4 regions of the Nonomuraea sp. NPDC048826 genome follow, and region 3 is predicted to be linked to each of the others. Evidence: riboswitches for the same ligand, from Rfam matches in the RefSeq annotation. Region 3 holds a riboswitch; each other region holds the start of a gene.

The links. Region 3 has a riboswitch for cyclic di-AMP ahead of ACGFI7_RS35115 (CHAP domain-containing protein). Riboswitches for the same ligand answer to the same signal wherever they lie in the genome.
Region 1: it holds a riboswitch for cyclic di-AMP, as region 3 does, so the genes downstream of both, ACGFI7_RS19950 (hypothetical protein) here and ACGFI7_RS35115 (CHAP domain-containing protein) in region 3, are expected to answer to the same signal.
Region 2: it holds a riboswitch for cyclic di-AMP, as region 3 does, so the genes downstream of both, ACGFI7_RS15155 (CHAP domain-containing protein) here and ACGFI7_RS35115 (CHAP domain-containing protein) in region 3, are expected to answer to the same signal.
Region 4: it holds a riboswitch for cyclic di-AMP, as region 3 does, so the genes downstream of both, ACGFI7_RS17205 (C40 family peptidase) here and ACGFI7_RS35115 (CHAP domain-containing protein) in region 3, are expected to answer to the same signal.

The regions. Positions count from the first base shown of each region.
Region 1 covers NZ_JBICUQ010000005.1:345,451-349,258, reverse strand. Annotated here, with positions in the region: gene ACGFI7_RS19955 (alpha/beta fold hydrolase) at 256-1,116, opposite strand; gene ACGFI7_RS19950 (hypothetical protein) at 1,155-1,988, opposite strand; cyclic di-AMP (ydaO/yuaA leader) riboswitch at 2,175-2,312, opposite strand; gene ACGFI7_RS19945 (DUF5302 domain-containing protein) at 2,469-2,669, opposite strand; partial or broken gene ACGFI7_RS19940 (rod shape-determining protein) at 2,829-2,960, shown strand; gene ACGFI7_RS19935 (rod shape-determining protein) at 3,555-3,808, shown strand, end outside.
Region 2 covers NZ_JBICUQ010000004.1:139,263-143,070, forward strand. Annotated here, with positions in the region: gene ACGFI7_RS15145 (aldo/keto reductase) at 1-740, shown strand, start outside; gene ACGFI7_RS15150 (Gfo/Idh/MocA family protein) at 788-1,744, shown strand; cyclic di-AMP (ydaO/yuaA leader) riboswitch at 1,859-1,996, shown strand; gene ACGFI7_RS15155 (CHAP domain-containing protein) at 2,010-2,846, shown strand; gene ACGFI7_RS15160 (YciI family protein) at 2,936-3,376, shown strand.
Region 3 covers NZ_JBICUQ010000011.1:90,808-94,615, forward strand. Annotated here, with positions in the region: gene ACGFI7_RS35110 (acyl--CoA ligase family protein) at 1-1,011, opposite strand, end outside; gene ACGFI7_RS35115 (CHAP domain-containing protein) at 1,075-1,758, opposite strand; cyclic di-AMP (ydaO/yuaA leader) riboswitch at 1,771-1,919, opposite strand; gene ACGFI7_RS35120 (ArsB/NhaD family transporter) at 2,121-3,407, opposite strand; gene ACGFI7_RS35125 (CBS domain-containing protein) at 3,404-3,808, opposite strand, start outside.
Region 4 covers NZ_JBICUQ010000004.1:581,725-585,532, forward strand. Annotated here, with positions in the region: gene ACGFI7_RS17195 (M48 family metalloprotease) at 1-42, opposite strand, end outside; gene ACGFI7_RS17200 (hypothetical protein) at 39-842, opposite strand; gene ACGFI7_RS17205 (C40 family peptidase) at 945-1,400, opposite strand; cyclic di-AMP (ydaO/yuaA leader) riboswitch at 1,555-1,721, opposite strand; gene ACGFI7_RS17210 (NlpC/P60 family protein) at 2,036-3,010, opposite strand; gene ACGFI7_RS17215 (NYN domain-containing protein) at 3,095-3,808, opposite strand, start outside.

The sequences.
Region 1 (3,808 bases), on a different contig from region 3:
CGGGGCGCGTCTCGCGAGGCAGCTGCCTCCCGGCAACCCGCGAGACGCGCCCTTTCCACCCCTCGCACCTTCGTACGACCCGTCGGCGCCCCTTACACCGGGGCTTCGCCGCACGGCCCTTTCCGGGGTCTTACGTCGTATGCCTTCCAGGGTCTTCCGCCGCACGGCCCTGCCAGGCTCTTACGTCGCACGGCCGGCCCTTTCGGGTTTCTTCGTCGTACGGTCCTTCCGAAGTTTTCCTCGTACGGCGGGATGTCACCTCGTCGGGCTGGGATGGCCGGCGGTCAGCTTGGTGACGGCCTCGACGATCTCCGGCCAGAGGGCACGGGGCAGATCGTGTCCCATACCGGGGAAGACCTTGAGCTCCGCGCCCGGGATCGCCGCCGCCGTGGCCTGCCCGCCCGCGAGCGGGATGAGCTGGTCGTCGGCGCCGTGGATGACCAGTGTGGGGATGTTGAGCCGGGAAAGGGCCTCGGTCCGCTCGGGGGAGTTGACGATCGCCGCGAGCTGCCGGGCCACGCCCGCCGGGTCGAAACACCGGTCGAACGCCAGCTTGGCCAGCCGCTCGACGCGCTCGCGGTCGAGTTCGTACCCCGGAGAGCCGATCACCGACTGCGTGGCCAGCGCCTGTGTGACCGCGCCTTCCCGGGTGGTCACCGGCTTGGCGAACAGGACCGCGCGGGCGGCCTCGGTGGGCGGGGCCACCGAGCCGCCGGGGGTGGACATGATCGAGGTCAGGGTGAGCACCCGCTCGGGATGCCGGATGGCGAGCGTCTGGGCGATCATCCCGCCCATCGAGGCGCCCACCAGGTGCGCGGCCGGCCAGCCGAGCGCGTCCAGCAGCCCGGCGACGTCCTCGGCCATGTCGTCCAGCAGGTACGCGGGCTTGCCCGGCTGAGGCACGCCCGCGTCGTGGAGGTGGGTGGACAGACCGGCGTCGCGGTTGTCGAACCTGACGACGTGGTGTCCCTGCTCGGCGAGTTGCTCGCAGAACTCGTCGTCCCAGTGAATGAGCTGGGCGCCCAGCCCCATGATCAACAGGAGCGGGCGCCCGTCAGGAGAGCCGAAGCTCTCGTACGCGATGTCGATGCCATGAGCCGATGCAGTCGAGGTCACGGCACCAGAATGACATTCTGATCAGGGTGACGCCAAGGTCAGCGGCGCACGAGCTTGCGGATGCGCTCGCGGCCCAGCACCAGGGCACCGCCGATGAGCACCGCGCCGCCGACCGCCGCGGCGCCGGCCACGTTGCTCTGCTCGGTGGCAGCGGCCGCCTGAGCAGCGCCGGAGGCGGCCTTCGACTCGGCCACCGGCGCGGCGGCGAGGGTCTTCTCGACCTTCTTCTCGACCTTCCGGGCCTCGTCCTTCGCGCCGCCGGCCAGGGTCTTCTCGTCCTTCTCGGCCTTCTTCTCCGCCTTGTCCTCGGCCAGCACCGGCGGGTTCGCCGGGTTGCGGTCGATGCGCTTCCAGGCGCCGGTGGAGAAGGCCACCGGGTGGTTCTTCAGGCCCACGCCGTCACCCCACTTGGTGATGACGTACTCGACCTCGATGTGGCCCTTGCCGCCATTGCCGTCCACCATCAGCGTGCGCGGGTTGAACCTGCCGCCGGTCAGGTCGGCGAAAGTCTTGGAGTCCAGGTCGAGCATGATGCCGTTGCTGGACGGGTTGCCCGGGCCGCGGTCACCGACGAAGAACGGCATCTTCTTGCCGTTGTAGACCACGTAACCCTCGGTCAGCAGGGGCCAGCTGGGGCTTGCCGCCAGGCCCTTCTGCATGGGCTTGCCACTGGCCGGCATGCCGGTGTCACCAGCGCGGCCGGAGCCGTCGTCCCAGAAGTAGGAGGCCGTGGTCTTGCCCTTGAGCAGGACCTTCTCCGTGCCCTTGTCGATGTCGGCGTGAGCGGCGGTACCGGCCCCGGCGCCGAAGGCGAGCGTGCCGGCGGCGGCGGCGATCACGGCGAAGGAGCGCATGCTGAAGCGAGCAGACATGAAAAGCAGAAGTCCTTTGTGAGGCAACAGTGAGAAAGCGCTCGCAACAAGGCGCAGCCGGGCATCAAGCCGTGCGGACGCTACGCGTGGAGCGCGAAAAGAAGATCAGGAATCAGCCGCTGCTCAATGGCGGCCGGTGACATCCCGCGATAGGGGGGAACTGACGCGGCGATCGATCACGAGAAGATGTCCTCTCCATCTCGCCTACCGGGTTAGCTGACGGGTTCGGGCGTGGAGATGCCCTACCGGCCGCGAAGGTCGGATTCACCCCAAGGAGATGGGTCCCCGGTTCCCGCGTGGTGCGGGATTCGGCGCCAGGCAGCCGCCTCTTCCTGGTGAAGAGTCAAGGTCACCGCCTGGTAACGCTCACCAATCTAGCGAGCAAACTGGACAAACGCAAAGGTAAGCCCATGATTCGGGCGAAGATCTACCTAGAAAAAGGGGGTACGGCATGCCGTACCCCCTTGAAACACCCGGCTTTCAGCCGCCGCTCTTGCGCCTGAAGGACCGCTTACCGGCAGCCGGACCGTGCGCTCCGTGGATCTTGGAATGGTCGGCGCCCCTACCACCCCCGCTGGTTCCCGCCTGCTGGCCGCGCTTGCGCTCCAGAGCCTCACGGAACTTGCGCTTCATCTCGTCCTCGGGAGTCTCGTCGACTTCCGGCTCTGGGGTTTCCGCCATGAGGACCTCCTGGTGTGCGTACGCCCCCAGCTTCCCATGCAGGCCCCCACTGCGCGAAACCAGGCATCATGCCGCGCGGCGCGCCGGGGGCTTGGTATTGGCTTGACCTGATCCTGGATACACCCCTGACATGCAGCTCGATCCCCCGGAGCGGCGGCAGTGAGCCCGCTCGGGTTCCTCGGCCGGGACCTCGCGATCGACCTCGGCACGGCCACCACGCAGATCTACGAACGAGGCCGGGGCATCGTCCTCAACGAACCCTCGGCAGCCGCACTCAAGCCCACCGGCGGCTTCCCCTTCGGCATCCCGGCCTTCGCAACGGGCACCAGACCCGGCACCTCGACGCACCGCCCCACCACCACCACCACCCATCCGAGCACCCCCGCCCGACGGAACGCACACCGAAACCCGCACCGGAACAGTCACTGGAACGCGGGCCCGGACACGTCCCCGGACGCGGCCGCACACCCGGGCACGCACGCGGACCTCATCGCGTACCTCGCCCCAGACCCGAGTTCGAACACCGCACATCCACCCGGGGACGCTCGCCGCCCACCCAGGGACGCAGGCCACCCGAAGCCAGAGCCACCGTTCACCGGGAGCCCGACCACGGACGCCCGGTTCGATGCTGCCCAGCGACCCACACCAGAGAGGCCGTCCCCCGCGGGCCCACCCCCGGATGTACGGTCACTGTCCCACGTCGCGAGCTACCCGACCGCGGACGCGTGGTTCTGCGCCCCCGGATACGCGCTCCCGAAGGCACCCGAGCACCAGCCCGGAGAGACGTTCAACCCCTCGGCGTACCTTCCTCCCGAGCCGACCGCCGGTGTCATCCCGTTCAGCCAGGGATCCGGCGTTGCGGCCGCGGCGGAGATGCTCTTCGGCGTGGACGCGGTGCGGCACGGCGGGATCGCCCAGTGGCCGGTGCACCAGGGCGGCGAACTCGTCAGCCGCATGATCAAGCATTTCGTGAGAAAGGTGCACGGCCACCCGTTCGCCCGTCCGCGGCTGGTGATGGCGCTGCCCGACGGCGCCTCGCCGATCCTCCGCGCGGCCCTGCGCGACCTGGCCTACGAGGCGGACGCCAGGCGGGTGTTCCTCGTCGAGCACTCCTTCGCGGTGGCGCTCGGCGCGGGGCT
Region 2 (3,808 bases), on a different contig from region 3:
ACGAGGCGGAGCGGGCCGTGCGCACCGCGCTCGAGGTCGGTTACCGGCATATCGACACGGCCACGCTCTACGGCAACGAGGAGGGCGTCGGCCGGGCCGTGCGCGCCTCCGGCGTCCCGCGGGAGAAGGTCTTCGTCACCACCAAACTGTGGAACAGCGACCACGACCGGGTGGAGCAGGCCTTCGGCGAGAGCCTGAGCCGGCTCGGCCTGGACTACGTCGATCTCTACCTGATCCACTGGCCGGCGCCGCGGCGCGACCAGTACGTCCAGGCCTGGCGCGGCCTGGAGAAGATCTACCGCGACGGCCGGGCCAGGGCGATCGGCGTGTCCAACTTCACGGTCGGCACGCTCACCCGGCTCATGGACGAGACCGACATCATCCCCTGCATCAACCAGATCGAGCTGCACCCGTACTTCCAGCAGCGGGAGATGCGCGAGTTCCACGACAAGAACGGCATCCTCACCGAGGCGTGGAGCCCGCTCGGCTCCGGCCGGGGCCTGCTGGACGACCCGGCGCTGGGGGTGCTGTCGGAGAAGCACGGCCGCACGCCGGCCCAGATCGTGCTGCGCTGGCACATCCAGATCGGCAACGTGGTGATCCCGAAGTCGGTCACCCCGGCGCGGATCAAGGAGAACATCCAGGTGTTCGACTTCATCCTGGACCACGAGGACATGGCCGCGATCGGGGCGATGAACGCCGGCCGCCGCCTGGGCGCAGATCCCGCGACAACAGGGTGAAACTGCACACATATCGCTTTCTCGTATAAATCTGTACGATCTCCCGCGTGCGAGATCTAGCGTGGGGAATCGCGGCGACCGGCGGCATCGCCAGGACCGTAGGGGCCGTCATCGCCGCCGAGCCGGGCATGCGGGTGGCCGCCGTCGGCTCCCGCGATCTGGGCAGGGCCAAGGCGCTGGCCGCGACGCTGGGCGCCGAGTCCGCCCACGGCTCCTACGCCGAGCTCTGCGCCGACCCGGCCGTGGACGCCGTCTACGTCGCCACCCCGCACGCCCAGCACCTGGAGGTGGCCGAGGCGGCCATCGCGGCGGGCAAGGCCGTGCTGTGCGAGAAGCCGCTCGCGGCCACCATGGCCGACGCCGAGCGGATGGTCCGGCTGGCCCGCGAGGTCGGAATCTTCCTGATGGAGGCCATGTGGATGCGGTTCAATCCGCTGATCCGCAGGCTCACCGAGGACGAGCGGTTCGGCGAGATCCGCTCGGTGCGCGCCTCGTTCGGCTTCACGCTCCCGTACGATCCCGCGCACCGGCTCTGGGCCCCCGAGCTGGGCGGCGGCGCCCTGCTCGACCTGGGCATCTATCCGATGGGGCTGGCCCAGCTGTTCCTCGGCCAACCCGAGAGCACGCACATCACCGGCTCGCTGGCGCCCAGCGGCGTCGACGCCGAGGCGGGCGGGCTGATGCGCTATCCGGACGGCAGGCGGGCGCTGGTGGAGTGCTCGCTGCTCGGCACCTACGCCAACGACGCCTCCATCGTCGGCACCGGGATGCGGGCCGACCTCGACGCCCCGTTCTGGGCTCCGCGGCGGGTCGTGCTCAGCGGGCCGGGCATGGAGCCGGAGGAGCACCTGCTCGCCGATCCGGCCGACAACGGGTACGCGCACGAGCTGCGCGAGGTCAGGGACTGCCTGGCGGAGAACCGTACCGAGAGCGCGATCATGCCTCTTGACGAAAGCCTTGCCATCATGCGGGTGCTGGCCGACGCGCAGGCGCAGCTTCGCTAGCTGCGGCTTTGCTGGGCTTGTCAGTTTCTTGCCTTTGTATTACCTTGTTCCGCGTTCAGGGCTTTCGTCCGATTTGTCCGTTCGTTGCTCTGAGCGCGATCGTCTCGCAGGACAGCCCTGCGACCGCTGAATCCGCCTTGCGCGGAACCGGGGACCCACTTCCCTCGGGGTGAATCGGCGCCGCGCGCGCCGTAGGGCAGCTTCCACGCCCGAACCCGTCAGCTAACCCGGTAAGCGGCATGGAAGCAAGGAGTACATCCCCTCGATGGTCACGCATCGTCTCGCCCGTGCCCCCAAGCCGAAGCCGCACCACCTACGCGCCCTCCTGGGCGCCGGCATCGTCACCTGCGCCCTGAGCTTCGCCCTCCCGGCTCACGCCGACCCGGGGCACGACGACCTCCGGCTGACGGCACAGTCCGGGACCGAGCAGACCGAGCGAACCGACGAGACCGAGCAGACCGACGAGGCCGCGCAAAGCGACCAGGCCGAGCACGCCGAGCAGGCGGAGCAAGCCGAGCAGGCCGGGGGGAGCGAGCAGGCCGGGGAGAGCGAGCAGGCCGGGGAGGCCGCGTCCCAGCAGGCGAAGCCCGCCGAGAAGGACAAGATCAACGTCACCGCCGCCGAGGTGCTCGCCCTGGCCAGGGCCCAGATCGGGGTGCGGGAGAACGCGCAGGGCGGCGGCACCAAGTTCCAGGAGTGGTACGCGAACTCGCAGCGCGCCCTGGAGACCATCGCCCGCGACGGCGGCCACCCCGCCGCCTACCTGAACGCCCCCTGGTGCGCCATGTTCGTCTCCTGGGTCGGCGAGCAGACCGGCGCCCGCCCCCAGGTCGGCTGGGACGCCTACACGGTGACGCACGCCAAGTGGTTCGCGGCCAACAACCGCTGGGGCACCGAGGCCAGGCCGGGCGCCGTGGTCTTCTTCGCCTGGAACGGCAGCAAGAGCATCGAAGCCATCCAGCACGTCGGCTTCGTGGTCCAGGACAACAACGACGGCACCATCTCCACGATCGAGGGCAACACCGGCAACGGGCTGGTCGAGGAGCGCATCCGTCCCAAGTACCAGGTTGTCGGATACGGCTACCCGGAGTACGCCTCCTGAGTTCTCCGGAAGAATCCCGCTTGAGGTGTCGATGCGGGCGTCGCTCGTTCGACGCGTCCATGAGAGCGGGATGCTGAGGAGAACGCGCCATGAAATTCATGATCATCGGTAAGGGCAGCGTCGAGACCGAAGCGGGCGTCATGCCGAGCCGGCAGCTCGTCGACGACATGACGGCCTACAACGAATCGCTGGTCAGGGCCGGGGTGCTGCTGGCGGCGGAAGGGCTGCACCCCAGCTCCCGCGCCGCCCGGATCGTCTACGGCCCCGGCAAGCCCAAGGTCGTCGACGGTCCCTTCGCGGAGACCAAGGAGATCATCGCCGGCTTCTGGCTGATCCAGGTCAAATCCCGCGAGGAAGCCGTCGAATGGGCCCTGCGCTGCCCCGTCCCCGAGGACGGCGAGGGCGTCGGCCTGGAGCTCTGGGAGGTCTTCGGCACGGCCGACATGCCGGAGTCCTCCCTCAGCCCCGAAACCGCCCAGCGCAGCGCGGCCCTTCGCGAATCCCTGGGCGCCGAACACCCGGACGCCTGACGTCCCTGCTGTCCAAGCAACGGGGCCGCCCCCCGGCCGGTTCCCCCGGACGAGGCGAAGGTGGTCCCCTCCAGCCAGGCGGGACCACCCCACCCCGACACCCCAAACCCCGGACCGCGACGTCACCCCACCACAACGCCTCACAGACCCCGAGCCACACGTCCCACCCCACGACGACGACTCACAGACTCCGGCCACGACGCCATCACCCCACAACAACGGCTCGCGACCTCGGGCTCGCGGGCGTCAGCCTCGCGGGCGTCAGCCTCGCGGACCTCGGACTCGCGGACCTCGGACTCGCGGACCTCGGACTCGCGGGCGTCGGCCTCACGGACCTCGGGCTCACAGGCGTTGGGCTCGCACGGCCTCGGGTCGTGGCCGCCACCCCGCCAGACGACTCCTAGATCCCGGGTCTCGACGTCATCACCCGGC
Region 3 (3,808 bases):
CACGTTGCCCACGCCCTGGCGGGCCTTGAGCTCGGCCTGCTCCCCGGCGGACAGGGAGTCCCACTGCGGCTGCCACTGGTTGACGGCGATCGGGCCGAACGTCTCGGTCAGCCCGTACAGGTGGGTGACCTCCATGCCCAGCCCGGCCATCCGGGCCAGCAGCGTCGGCGTGGGCGGGGCGCCGCCCGTCTGCACCCGTACGAGCCGGTCCAGCGGCCGCGCGCCCGGCGCGTTCGCGATCATGGTGAGCACGGTCGGCGCGCCGCTGAAGTGGGTGACGTCCTCCTCGCGCAGCAGCCGCCAGATCTCGGCGGGGTCGACGGCCCGCAGGCAGATGTGGGTGCCGCCGGCCGCGGTGACGGCCCAGGTGAAGCACCAGCCGTCGCAGTGGAACATGGGCAGCGTCCACAGGTAGGCGCTGGCGGGGCCGAGCCCGGCGTGCAGCGCCATGGCCAGCGCCTGGAGGTAGGCGCCGCGGTGGTGGTACATCACGCCCTTGGGCAGGCCGGTCGTGCCGCTGGTGTAGTTGATCGCCAGCAGCCCGCGCTCCTCGGCGCACCCGACCTCGCGCGGCTCGGCGCCGTCGAGCAGCTTCTCGTACTCGTCGCCGGCCAGGACGAGCCGGGCCCCGGTCGCGGCGGCGACCTCGCCGGCCCGGTCGGCCAGCTCGGCGGAGGCGACGAGGACGCGGGCGCCGGAGTGGTCGACGATGTGCGCCAGCTCGCCGGCCGACAGCCGGATGTTGAGCGGCACCAGCACCGCCCCGCGCATCGGCACGCCGTGGTGGAGCTCCAGCATGACGTGGCTGTTGACGCAGAGGGCGGCGACCCGGTCGCCGGGTTCGACGCCGAGCCCGGCGAGCGCTCCGGTGAGCCGCCGCGAACGGTCGAGGAGCCGCGCGTAGGTGAACCGCTCCGGCCCGTCGACGACGGCGATCCGGTCAGGGAAGACCTGACCGGATCGCCGGAGGAACGAGGAGGGGGTGAGTGGGGAGAACGTGAACTGTGCCATCGCGGTCCGATCCAGGGCGAGTCCCGTCCGCGTCGTACCCCCGCGCGACCGCGGCGAATCCGCTCAGGCGGCCTTGTACTCGGGGTAGCCGTAGCCGGTCACGTGGCCCTTGGGCCGGACCCGCTCCTCGACCTTGCCGTTGCCGGTGTTGCCCTCGATCGTGGTGATCGTGCCGTCGCCGTTGTCCTTCTTGACCAGGCCGACGTGGTCGATCGAGCTGATGCTCTTGCTGCCGCCCCAGTCGAAGAAGACGACGCTGCCCGGCTTGGCCTCGCCGCCCCAGCGGCCGTTGTTCGCGAACCACTGGGCGTAGGTCACGGTGTAGGCGTCCCAGCCCACCGTGGAGCGGGCGCCGACCTGCTCGCCGACCCAGGACACGAACATCGCGCACCAGGGGGCGTTGGCGTACATCGCGGGCGTGCCGCCGCCGTCACGGGCCAGGGTCTCGGCCGCACGCGGGGAGGACATGTACCACTGGTGGAACTTGGTGCCGCCACCGGAGGCGTCCTCGGACACGCCGATCTGCGCCTCGGCCACCTGCAGGACGGTCTGCGCGCTCACCGCGTTGGCCTGGTTGGCGCCGCTCTGCTGCTGGGCGACGGGGTGCGGCTGCGACGGCGAGGCCTTGGTCTCAGCGTCGACGGGGAGGGCGGAGGTGCCGGCGAACGCGACACCCAGGGCGAGGGTGGCGCCCACCGCGTAGCGGGAGGCGGTCGTGGGCATGCGGTCGAAGAGGTGCTTCACCATGCTGGGGATTGCTCCTTGCTTCCATGCCGCCTACCGGGTTAGCTGTCGGGTTCGGGCGTGGAAGTGCCCTACGGTGTGCTCCAGGTAAAGAGCGACCGATTCACCCCGGTGAAAAGTGGGTCCCCGGTTCCGCCTGCCAGCGGATTCGGCGGCCGCGCCGTGCTCTGCACGGAGGCGCGGTCTCGGCAATACATCGGCAACGCGCAGGGTCTTACGGAAAAGCTCTGCTCAAGCGCGTGCCATCGATGTGCTCGAAGGTAATCGGCGCGCAACGCCGAGGGCAAGTGCGGGGCGGCCCCCGGCGGCGGGATCCCCGATGGCATAGGGGTTTGCGGGCGAATATTTTACTTTTGCCCAGGTTTCTACAGGTAGCGGAACCACAGATACGGGGCCACCAGCCCCACCGTCACGACCGTGACGATCAACCCGTACTTGGTGAACTGCCAGAAGCTGATCGGCGCCCCGTTGCGCGCCGCGATGCCCAGCACGACCACGTTGGCCGCCGCGCCCACCGCCGTGGCGTTGCCGCCCAGGTCGGCGCCGAACGCCAGCGCCCACCACAGCACCTGCGCCGACTCGCCGCCGTTCGCCGCCACGAGGTCGGCCACGATCGGGCTCATCGTGGCCACGAACGGGATGTTGTCCACGATCGCCGACAGCACCGCCGAGCCGCCCAGCAGGCCCATCGCCGCCACGTCGAGCCGGCCGTCCGTGGCCGCCACCGCGGCCTCGGAGATCTGCCCGATGACCCCGGTGTGGACGAGCGCGCCGACCATGACGAACAGCCCGGCGAAGAACACCAGTGTCGGCCACTCCACCTCGGCCAGCGACTCCTCCGCGGTCACCCGGGTGGCCGCCACCAGCACGCCCGCGCCCAGCAGCGCGACCACCGACGGCGAGTAATGGAGCACCGGGTGCAGCACGAACGCCGCCAGCACCACGGCCAGCACGGCCAGCGCCTGCCACAGCAGCCGCCGGTCGGCGATCGCCTCCTTCTCGTCCAGCGCCATGACCTCCGCCGCGCGGCTGGGATCGTAGGTGAACGACCGTCCCCACATCAGCCAGCAGAGCCCCACGAACACCACGACCAGCACGATCACCATGGGCGCCATGTGCACGAGGAAGTCGTTGAAGCTCAGCCCGCCCCGGCTGGCGATGATGATGTTGGGCGGATCGCCCACCAGCGTCGCCGCGCCGCCGATGTTGGAGGCGAGCGCCTCGGCGATCAGGAAGGGGATCGGCGACACGGCCAGCCGCTCGCACACCAGGAACGTCACCGGCGCGATCAGCAGCACCGTGGTGACGTTGTCCAGCAGCGCGGACGCCACCGCGGTGATCAGCACCAGCAGGACCATGAGCCGGAAGGGCCGCCCCTTGGCGCGTTTGGCCGCCCAGATCGCCAGATACTCGAAGACGCCGGTCTGTTTCAGCACCCCGACGATGATCATCATGCCGAGCAGCAGGAAGATGACGTTCCAGTCGATGCCGGAATGCTCGGAGAAGAAAGCCGCCTGGGCGTCCGTGGCGTGGATCAGCAGCATGATCCCGGCCCCGCCCAGTGCCGCGGCCACCCGCGGCACCTTCTCGGTGGCGATCAGCGCGTAGGCGGCCAGGAACACCGCCACGCTCGCCCAGGCGACCGGGGTCACGTGCCCAGCATCCGGTCGAGCAGCGCCTGCAGCGTGACCGCGCCCAGCAGCCGGCCTTCCTCGACGATCGCGACCAGCGGGGTGCGGGTGCGCGCCATCAGCGCCGCCAGCTCCAGCACGGTCGCGTCAGGGTCGGTGACCGGCAGCTCGCGCCGGTCCTTCGGCAGCGCCTCGCGCACCGTACGGCCGCCCAGGGCGTCCAGGAACGCGTCGGCGTGCGCCTCGTCGACCACCCGGGCCAGCGCCGGGTCGTCCATGATGTAGCGCGGCACGGCCAGCCGCAGCGCCTCGGTGCCCGAGAGGATGGTGTGCTGGTCGTCGCCCTTGACGATCAGACCGGGCAGATCCTGCTCGGCCATCAGCCGGCAGGCGTCGAGCACCGGGGTGTCCAGGGCCACGAC
Region 4 (3,808 bases), on a different contig from region 3:
GCCGTTCCTGTCCTGGCCGTCGTCCACTTCGCGTCCCCTCACCCCAGCTCGTCCCGCACGTACGCGCGCCACTCCCGGGTCAGCTCGCCGATCGTGAGCCCGTACGCGGCGAGCGCCCGGCCGGCGCCGGCACTCCGCGCTTCACGGTAGAGCCTCACCAGGGTCCCCTCGCCCATCCTCGCGGCCAGGTACCGACACGCCAGCCACGCCCCCTGGTACGCCCGCGCCTGCGCGTCCCCCCGCGCGCCGAAGTCCGCCGGCCCGGGCAGGTCGCCGGGAAGCCGCCCGGCCCGCACCTCGGCCGCCAGCTCGGCCGCGGCCACGGTGACCGGCAGCCCGGAATCCCGATAGGCCACGTAGTCGGCGAATCCCTCGTACAACCAGACAGGAAGCCCACCGGTGCCCGCGGCGACGTGGGTGAGCTCGTGGGCGAGCACCACGTCCCGCCCCACCGGGTTGAGCCGGGCGAACCCCTCCGGCACCACGATCACCCGCCGCCCGTCGGCCACGGCCGCCAGCCCGTCCACTCCCCCGGTGCCCGCCAGCCGCGCGGCCTCCGCGCCGGACGCGGGCACCAGCACCAGCGGCCGCACGGTCCCGCCCAGCACCGCCGACACGCGCAGCCCGGCCGCGTCGGCCCGCCGCGCCAGATCGGCCAGCAGCCCAGGTCTGGCCCGACGCCCCGCGACCAGGGCCCGCTCGCCGCGGGCGATCTCCAGCTCACCCCGCCACAGCTCTCGGACGTCGGCCAGCTCGTCAGCCGGGAGTCGTGCCCCGTCGGCCGCGGCGACGGCGAGAACCAGCCCCGTCAGCACCGCTCGACGGCTCACGTACCCGGACACGCTGCCCGATGCTAGCCGTTCGGCACGCCGCGGCTCCCGCGGGACGTGGGCCGGGCAGCACGAAGGCCCCGCCCCCACAGGGGACGGGGCCTTCGTGGACGGTCACAGACCGGGGCGCACCGCTCCGGCGAACGACGACTTCCGCCATCCGCCGAGCTTCTCGATACGCACGGTCTTGCCCGTGCTCGGCGAGTGGATCATCTTGCCCTTGCCGACGTACATGCCCACGTGGCCGAGCCCGCGGAAGAACATCAGGTCACCCGGTCGCAAGTTCTTGTAGGAGACCTTCGTCCTGATGCGCGCGAACTGGCTGTTCGTCACGCGCGGGATCTTCACTCCGGCCTTGCGCCAGGCGAACTGGACGAGACCTGAGCAGTCGAACGCGTTCGGCCCGGTGGCTCCGTACCGGTACGGGTCACCGATCTGCTTCTTGGCCACCGCGACGGCCTTGTGGGCTCTCACCTTCTGCCGAGCGGCCTTCGCCTGCTTACGGGACTTGGCGGTCTTGACTGCCTTGACGACCTTGACCGTCTTGGCAGATTCCACCGCCTTCGTCACGGAAGCTCCGGCTGGGGCGCTCACCGTCTCCGCCTGCGCCGCCGGGACGTGGAGGCCTGCGCCTCCGGCCGTCACGGTCATCGTGAGCGCTATGCCACTGAGGGCAAGACGGGACAGACGGGGGTTATGCGGGGAGGTAGACAGGATTGCTCCTTGACTCTTCCACGAACGCCTACCGGGTTAGCTGACGGATTCGGGCCTGGAAGTCGCCCTACGGCGCGCGTCACGCGCCGATTCACCCCTGATCCCGCCCTGAAATGACGGGTTCGATGGTTCCCCGGCTCCGTACTCCTGGCTGTACGGATTCGGCAGGCCACCGCCCCGGATCAGTTGTCTACGGGGATACGGCGGTGACCGGCGGATGTGTATACGTCCACATCGCGACGCCTGCGGCACCGGCGATGATGGTCGGCGGCGGGCATGGCATGTCCGCCGCGACGCCAGAACCTACGCCGGAAAGTCACGATCTGGCAAAACCGCGGTCAACGAGTAAAGATCTGACAGGACCCTTGTAAGAACCGGCGACCCCAGGTGCACAGGCGGCCTCGTTACTCGAATGTGACCATACTCACACTTACCGCTCTGACGTCATGTCAAGACCCTTGTGTCACACGAGTCACACGAGTTTCAGGAGCTCACGGGCGTACCGCCCCGACGAGACGTCGTCCGTACGACGAAAGTGGGACGACTTTCACGACGTCTCCGGTCTGCGGCGCGTGCACGATCTTGCCGTCACCGGCATAGATGCTCACGTGGCCGAGCCCCTCGCTGAAGATGAGGTCCCCGGGCTGGAGTGCGTCCAGCGAGACCCGCCGGCTGGCCCCCCACGCCCACTGCTGCCAGGTCGTACGCGGCAGGGACACGCCAGCGGCGCGCCAGGACGCCTGGGTCAGGCCGGAGCAGTCCCAGCCGCCGGGGCCGGTGCCGCCGAACTGGTAGGGCTTGCCGATCTGCGCGTAGGCGAAGTTGAGCACGGCGACGGCGCTTCCCGAGGCGGGCCCGGTGTACTTGACGCCGGTGCTGTTCGGGTCGCCGACGCGGTAGGCGCCGAGGCGGTTGAGCAGCTTCTTCTGCTGGGCGATCAGCTTCTCGACCTCGGCGCGCTCCTGCTTGATCTTGTCGCGCTCCTCGTCGGCCTCGCCCAGGGCATCCTGCGCCTTGTCACGCTCGGCCTTGAGCCCGCGGTTCTCCCGGTCGAAGGCGGCCAGCATGCCGGCCCGCTCCTGGCTCAGCTGACCGGTCAGCGCCATCTGGTAGAGCATGTCGTCGGGCCGGTCACTGGTGAGCACGGACGGCATCGCGGTGAGGTCGCGGCCCATCTTGTAGCCGTCGACGGCCATCTGGATGACCTGCTCGCGCAGTTCGGAGACGGTGGCCAGCTTGCGCTTGTAGCTGCCGTTCAGCTTGTCGTAGCGCTTCTTGGCGTCCTTGTAGCTCTCGGTGGCCGTGTTGTAGCGATCGACGACCTTGTCGGCCTTGTCGTTGAGCTTCTCGAGCTTCTTCTTGGCCTGGCTGATCGTCGGTCGGGGATCAGCGGAGACTCCTCCCGCCGGGACGATGATCAGCCCGATCGCTAGACCCGCGGCCAGCGGCGCCCGGCCCAACCTCACAGCTCGCCTCCCAGGGGGAATATATCTGGGGCGAAATAGTACAGAAGTGTTAGGTGGGGTCTCACCTAAACACTGATTTGTAATCTAGGCGCGGCCGAGCCTGCGGAGCAGCAAAGCAGACGGAACGGGTCTGGCTCCCATCCGGCGCACCGACTCGGCGACCTCGCGGTCGGAGGAGACCACGGCCATGGCCCGGCCCGGCGGCTCGGCGCGGACCAGCTGGCGGATCAGGTCGTCGGCGATCTCCCCGGGCGCGCTGAACAGCACCCGTACCCCGCGCGGCGCCACCACCTGCACCGGAGCGTTCAGCTCGGCGCCGTCGAAGACCACGGTCACCTCGACCCTGGTCTGCGCCACCAGCCCGCCCAGCCCCGTCATCAACCGGTTGCGCTGGTCGGCCAGGGTGAGGGTGCCGTAACCGGTCTTCGTCACGTTGTAGCCGTCGATGATCAGATGGACCTGGGGCAGCGCGAGAAGCTGGTCGAGCAGCTGCGGGTCGTCGTCGGCCAGTGCGCGGGCCGGCACCCCGCGCACTCCCGGCACCTCCCCGGCGACGGCGGCCACCGAGTCGGCCGGCCGGGAGATCGTGGTGGGCAGCGCCAGCTCCCTGCGCAGCCCGGCGGAGGCGTCCTGCAGGGCGTCGAGCAGCACTCTGATGCGGGCGTCCTCGATGCTGCGGCCCTCCCTGGCGGCTCTGCGGGAGGCTTCGAGCTGCTTCTCCACGTCCGCCAGCCGCTCGCGCAGCCGGCGCAGCTCGGTCTCACCTGCGCTGCCGGCCGCCGTGGCCGCGACCCGGGC